Aquabacterium sp. OR-4: one gene and its partner. The main gene of each other region encodes a partner of the protein of the gene in region 2 in a complex. Links are inferred from orthologs where the notes say so. Each region holds a gene or a part of one and is shown on either strand. Other genes may lie near its edges. The genes, in order: pmbA and tldD.

Evidence for each region.
Region 1: the proteins of tldD (region 2) and pmbA are in contact, whole or in part, in a solved structure (PDB 5NJ9), measured with the Escherichia coli proteins. The link is inferred for Aquabacterium sp. OR-4 from one-to-one orthologs.

The regions. Positions count from the first base shown.
Region 1 is NZ_JAOCQD020000002.1:552,185-555,457, forward strand. The notes cover bases 68-3,029. They hold pmbA (metalloprotease PmbA), read right to left. Parts: upstream 2,255-3,029; coding sequence 881-2,254; downstream 68-880. Other genes in these bases: N4G63_RS14700 (TRAP transporter substrate-binding protein), read right to left, coding at 68-723; yjgA (ribosome biogenesis factor YjgA), read left to right, coding at 2,357-2,965; mog (molybdopterin adenylyltransferase), read left to right, coding at 2,949-3,029. Also shown: more of N4G63_RS14700, read right to left, coding at 1-67; more of mog, read left to right, coding at 3,030-3,273.
Region 2 is NZ_JAOCQD020000001.1:305,092-308,343, reverse strand. The notes cover bases 250-3,190. They hold tldD (metalloprotease TldD), read left to right. Parts: upstream 250-958; coding sequence 959-2,422; downstream 2,423-3,190. Other genes in these bases: N4G63_RS01220 (3-deoxy-7-phosphoheptulonate synthase), read left to right, coding at 2,753-3,190; N4G63_RS01230 (bifunctional helix-turn-helix transcriptional regulator/GNAT family N-acetyltransferase), read right to left, coding at 250-818. In the rest of the region: more of N4G63_RS01230, read right to left, coding at 1-249; more of N4G63_RS01220, read left to right, coding at 3,191-3,252. UniProt on the Escherichia coli protein: Metalloprotease involved in CcdA degradation. Suppresses the inhibitory activity of the carbon storage regulator (CsrA).

The DNA of each region.
Region 1 (3,273 bases), on a different replicon or contig from region 2:
GCCGCCTTCCCACCAGGCCGGGTAGGCGTAGTACGGCGCCACCTTGTTGAAGCCCAGCTTCTGGTCGTCGTACGGGCCGATCCACTCGGCGGCGTCGATGGTGCCCTTTTCGAGCGACTGGTAGATCTCGCCGCCGGGGATGTTCTGCGGCACGCCGCCCATGCGCTCAAGCACCTTGCCGGCAAAGCCGCCGATGCGGAACTTCAGGCCCTTCACATCGGCCGCGCTCTTGACCTCCTTGCGGTACCAGCCGGCCATCTGGGCGCCGGTGTTGCCGCACGGGAAGCTGATGATGTTGTACTGCGCGTAGAACTCGCGCATCAGCTTCAGGCCGTTGCCTTCCAGCATCCAGGCCGTCATCTGGCGGCTGTTCATGCCGAACGGAATGGCCGCGCCCAGCGCAAAGGCCTCGTCCTTGCCGAAGAAGTAGTACGGCACGGTGTGGCAGGCTTCGACGGTGCCGTTCTGCACGCCATCGACCACGCCGAAGGCGGGCATCAGCTCACCGGCCGAGTGCACCGAGATCTGGAACTTGCCGCCGGTCAGCTCGCCGACCTTCTTGGCAAACTCGTCGGCACCGCCGTAGATCGTGTCGAGCGACTTCGGGAAGCTCGACGCCAGGCGCCAGCGGATCTGGGCCTGGGCCTGCACCACGGCCGGTGCGGCGCCAGCGGCCAGGATGCCGGCCAGGCCAGCGCTGCGTACGAATGAACGGCGTTCCATGCGGGATCTCCTCGTCTGAATGGCAGCGCCGCAAAGGTGGCGCCGAGTCGGGCGGGAGTCTCGGCCAGGCCAGCTTGCAGTTACCTGAAGATGGCCGTGCCGCAGCGCGGAATCAAGGGTAAGCCCTGATCCAGCGCCGGCTGGATGCGTTGGCCGTTCAGCTGCCGGCGACCTTCATGCGCTCGAGCAGCAGCGAGCCGACGCGCTTGCCACCCGACACGTACTCGTCGGCGCCCAGCGCCACGATGCCGCGCAGCATGTCCTTCAGGTTGCCGGCAATGGTGACCTCGTGCACCGGGTGCACGATGCGGCCGCCCTCGACCCAGAAGCCGGCCGCGCCGCGCGAGTAGTCGCCGGTGACGCCGTTGACCCCCTGGCCCATCAGCTCGGTGACAAACAGGCCGCGGCCCAGCTTGCGCAGCATCTGCTCGAGGTGGTCGCCCGGCTGGGTGAGCCGGCTCGACAGGCGCAGGTTCTGCGAGCCGCCGGCGTGGCCGGTGGTCTTGAGCCCCAGCTTGCGCGCCGAGTAGCTCGACAGGAAGTAGCCCTGCAGCACGCCGGCCTGCACCACGCGGCGCTGCCGGGTGGTGACGCCCTCGTCGTCGAAAGGCGCGCTGCCCTTGCCCTTGCGGATGTGCGGCTGCTCGTCGAGATCCAGGTGATCGGCCATCACCGCCTGGCCCAGGCTGTCGAGCAGGTAGGTGGCGCGGCGGTACAGCGCACCGCCGCTGGTGGCCTGCACCAGCGCGCTGATCATGCCGGCGGCCAGCGTGTTCTCGAACAGCACCGGCACCTCGCAGGTGGCGATCTTGCGGGCGTTCAGGCGCGACAGCGCGCGCTCGGCGGCATAGCGGCCCACGGCCTCGGGCGCGGCCAGCTCGAGCGGGTCGCGCACCGAGGTGTACCAGGCGTCGCGCTGCATGTCGCGGCGGTGGGTGGCGATCGGCGCCACCGAGATCGAATGCCGCGAGCTGGCATAACCGCCGCGAAAGCCGCGCGAGTTGCCGGCCCAGAAGTGCGATTGCTGCGCCGACACGCCCGCCCCTTCGCTGTTGCTGATGCGCGGATGGGTGGCAAAGGCCGCGTCCTCGCTGCGCCGCGCCAGCTCGGCCGCGGTGTCGGCGTTCAGCGCCCAGGGGTAGAACAGGTCGAGGTCCATGCCCGCCACATCGGGCGTGGCCAGGTCTTCGGCCTCGGGCAGGCCGGCGGCGGGGTCTTCGGCGGTGAAGCGGGCGATGTCGTAGGCGGCGCGCACCGTCTGCTCGATGGCGGCGCGCGAGAAATCGCTGGTGCTGGCATTGCCGCGGCGCTGGCCCAGGTAGACGGTGACGCCCAGGCTCTTGTCGCGGTTGCGCTCCACGTTCTCGAGCTCGCCCTTGCGCACTGAGACCGACAGGCCCGCGCCCTCGCTGACCTCGGCGCCGGCGTCGCTGGCCCCCAGGCCCTTCGCGATGTCCAGCGTGTCCTCGATGATCTGCTGGAACTGCTCGCGGTCGAAGGCGAAGCCCTGGGAGGTGGTGGATCCGGACATGGGGTGTTCTTGGTGACTCTTGTTGACGCGCGGCGCGGCGGTTGGGGGGGCGGCGGAGGTAAGAGACAATCATAGCCACCCCACCCACCCTGCCAGAGCCCCATGCGGCAACGTCCCACCGACGCCCTCCCCGAAGAAACCGCCGGCCTCGAAGGCATCGCCATCGAAACCGGCCGCCCCAGCAAGACCCGGCTGAAGCAGCAGGCCCACGATCTGCAGAAGCTGGGCGTCGAGCTGTCCGAGCTGCCGGCCAGCCGCCTGGCCGCGCTCGACATGCCCGAGGGCCTGCGCAACGCCCTCGACGAACTGCGCCGCACGCGCAGCCACGAGGGCCGGCGCCGCCAGCTGCAGTACGTGGGCAAGCAGATGCGCTTTGCCGACGAGGCACCGCTGCGCGAGGCGGTGGCGGCCTACAAGCTCGGCTCGGCCAAGGACACGCTGCGCCTGCACAACACCGAACGCTGGCGCGACGAGATGGTGGCCAACGACGAGGCCGTGACCCGCTGGGCGCAAGAGTTCCCGGGCAGCGACCTGCAGCAGCTGCGCAGCCTGGTGCGCGCCGCGCGCACCGACGCCGCCGCCGCGCCTGAAAAACGCAACGGCCGCGGCTACCGCGCGCTGTTCCAGTTCATCAAGCCGTACCTGGCCGCCGCCGATGGCGCCGCCAACCCCGAAGAATCGAGCGAAGACGACGATGAGCACGACGACTGAACAGCACGATGCGGTGACCGTCGGCGTGGTCTCGATCAGCGACCGCGCCTCCACCGGCATCTACGAGGACAAGGGCATCCCGGCGCTGCAGGACTGGCTGGGCAAGGCGCTGAAGAACCCGATCACCTGGCAGCCGCGGCTGATTCCCGACGATCGCGAGACGATTGCCGCCACGCTGCGCGAACTGGTGGATGAGGTGAAGTGCGACCTGGTGCTGACCACCGGCGGCACCGGCCCGGCGCCGCGCGACGTGACGCCCGAAGCCACCCTGGACGTGGCCGACAAGCCCATGCCCGGTTTTGGCGAGC
Region 2 (3,252 bases):
CCGCCCAGGCCCAGGCCACGGGCCTCGGGGCGCAGCAGCAGCAGGCGCAGCTGGGCCGTGTGCGCCGACTGCCGCACCACGAACACCGAGCCCGCGCGCTGGCCGTCCAGCTCGGCCATCCAGCAGCGCTCGAAGCCGGGCTGGAACTGGCGCACATGGTCGGCCACGATGCCGGCCACCAGGCCCTCGAAGCGGCTGTCGAAGCCGTGTTCCCGGGCGTACAGCTCGGCGTGCTGCTGCACCACCCAGCCCAGGTCGCCCGGCACCGGCTCGCGCAGCAGCGCGGTGCGGGTGAGGGCGCGGCCGTTGCCGGCGGCGGCCGGCTGCAGCAAGGCCTCGATCCGGCCCATGGCCGCCACCACGGCCTGGCGGTCGGCCACCGGCAGCGGGGCCAGCAGGGCCGCGGCCTCGTCGCAGGATTTCTGCTGCAGCGGCGCCAGCACCGCCTGCCCGGCGGCGGTGAGGCTCAGCAGGCTTTGCCGCGCATCGCGGGTGCTGCTGGCACGCTGCAGCCAGCCGGCCTGCTCGAAGCGCTTGAGGATGCGGCTGAGGTAGCCGCCATCCAGCCCCAGCGCCCGGGCCAGCTGGCTGGCCACCGGCGCCGGCTGGTGCGCCAGCTCGTACAGCACACGCACCTCGGTGAGCGTGAGCGGGCTGCCCAGGTACGGCGCCAGCACGCCGGCGTGCCGGGTGTAGAAGCGGTTGAAGCGCCGCACCGCGGCAATGGCGGCGGCATCGGGGGCGTCAACGGCATCGGCGGCACGGGCGGTCGCCGGGTCGGGCGGCGGCGGGGGTTCAGGCCAGGTCATGCTTGCCATCGTCAATCAAATGATTGCCTTGGTCAAGCAATTGCCGGCCGCCAGCCCTGCGCCGAGGGCCTTGGCGGCCCGGCCATCCGGCCGCTGTTGCGCGCCATTTCGGCCCAGCGCCAAAACACCCCGGCTCCTACAATGGCCCGATGATTTCGCGCGAACCCACCCTCGAGCGGCTAGCCACCGCGCAGCAACTGCTGATCGATCCCTTCGGCCTCGACGAGGCCAAGATCGCGAATGCGCTTGCAGTGATCGGCCAGCACCGTGTCGACGACGCGGATCTCTACTTCCAGATCACCCGCCACGAGGGCTGGAGCCTGGAAGAAGGCATCGTCAAGAGCGGCAGCTTCGGCATCGACCAGGGCGTGGGCGTGCGCGCCGTGGCCGGCGAAAAAACCGCCTTCGCCTACAGCGACGACATCTCCGAAGCCAGCCTGCTCGACGCCGCGCGCACCGTGCGCTCGATCGCCGCGGCCGGCCAGAGCAAGCGCATCCAGGTGGGCCGCGCCGCCAAGGTGGCCGCCAGCCGCGCGCTGTACCCCAGCACCGACCCGATCGGCACCCTCGACAGCGCGCAGAAGGTGGCCCTGCTCGAGAAGGTCGAGCGCATGGCCCGCGCGCGTGACCCGCGTGTGGTGCAGGTGATGGCTGGCGTGGCCGCCGAATACGACGTGGTGCTGGTGGCCCGCGCCGACGGCACCCGCGCCGCCGATGTGCGCCCGCTGGTGCGCCTGTCGGTCACGGTGATCGCCGAGAGCAACGGCCGCCGCGAGATCGGCTCGGGCGGCGGCGGTGGCCGCTACGGCCTGGGCTACTTCCAGGACGAGCTGCTGACCCAGTACGTCGACCAGGCCGTCAACGCCGCGCTCACCAACCTCGAGTCGCGCCCGGTGCCGGCCGGCCAGATGACCGTGGTGCTGGGCCCGGGCTGGCCCGGCGTGCTGCTGCACGAGGCCGTGGGCCATGGCCTGGAAGGCGACTTCAACCGCAAGGGCAGCAGCGCCTTCAGCGGCAAGATCGGCCAGCGCGTGGCGGCCAAGGGCGTGACGGTGCTCGACGACGGCACCATCCCCGACCGCCGCGGCAGCCTCAATGTGGATGACGAAGGCCATGCCAGCCAGCGCAATGTGCTGATCGAGGACGGCATCCTCAAGGGCTACATCCAGGACAGCATGAACGCCCGCCTGATGGGCGTGAAGCCCACCGGCAACGGCCGCCGCGAGAGCTACGCCCATGTGCCGATGCCGCGCATGACCAACACCTACATGCTGGCCGGCGACAAGACCAGGGACGAGATCGTCGCCAGCATCAAGCGCGGCGTCTACGCCACCAACTTCGGCGGCGGCCAGGTCGACATCACCAGCGGCAAGTTCGTGTTCTCGGCCAGCGAGGCCTACTGGGTGGAGAACGGCAAGATCCTCTACCCCGTGAAGGGCGCGACCATCATCGGCAACGGCCCCGACGCGCTCACGCGCGTGAGCATGATCGGCAACGACCTGCAGCTCGACACCGGCGTGGGCGTGTGCGGCAAAGAGGGCCAGAGCGTGCCGGTGGGCGTGGGCCAGCCGACGCTGCGCATCGACGGCCTCACCGTGGGCGGCACAGCGTGACCTGGCGCGTCCGGCAGCGCGGTGCCGCCGCCACCCAGCGGGCGGCTTGGCCGGCCGGCTTTGGGTGGCCGGGCGCTCGGCCGGCGCCGCTGCGCCCGCGTCATGCGCCTGTCAGCCCGCCCGTGCTACATTCGCCGCCCATGCGCGCCCCGCGATTTTTCTTTGCCTACTTTTGGTTCTCGCCCCTGACCGGCGGCTGGAGAGGCAAGCGCGCGTAAGCACCGCAAACCGAACACCCAGAAAACCGCCGGTTCACCCCGGCGGTTTTTTTTCGTCTGTTCGGATCGCAAACACCCCCACGACACGGCAATCCGTCCACAGGAGTACCCCATGGCCCCGAAATCCCCCAGCAGCCACACCAGCACGGACGCGGGCTATGGCTACACGCTCAGCGAGAAGACCAGCCAGACCGACGACCAGCGCATCCAGGAGGTGACCCCCTTGCCGCCGCCCGAGCACCTGATCCGCTTCTTCCCGATTGCCGGCACGCCGGTGGAGACGCTGATCGCCGACACCCGCCGCAGCATCCGCAAGCAGCTCGAGGGCAAGGACGACCGCCTGCTGGTGGTCATCGGCCCCTGCTCGATCCACGACCCGGCCGCGGCGCTGGAGTACGCGCGCAAGCTCAAGACCGAGCGCGAGAAGTACAGCGACACGCTGGAGATCGTGATGCGCGTGTACTTCGAGAAGCCGCGCACCACGGTGGGCTGGAAGGGCCTGATCAATGACCCCTACCTCGACGAGAGCTACCGCATCCACGAAGGCCTGCGCATCGCGCGCCAGCTGCTGGTGGACATCAACCGCCTGGGCGTGCCGGCCGGCAGCGAGTT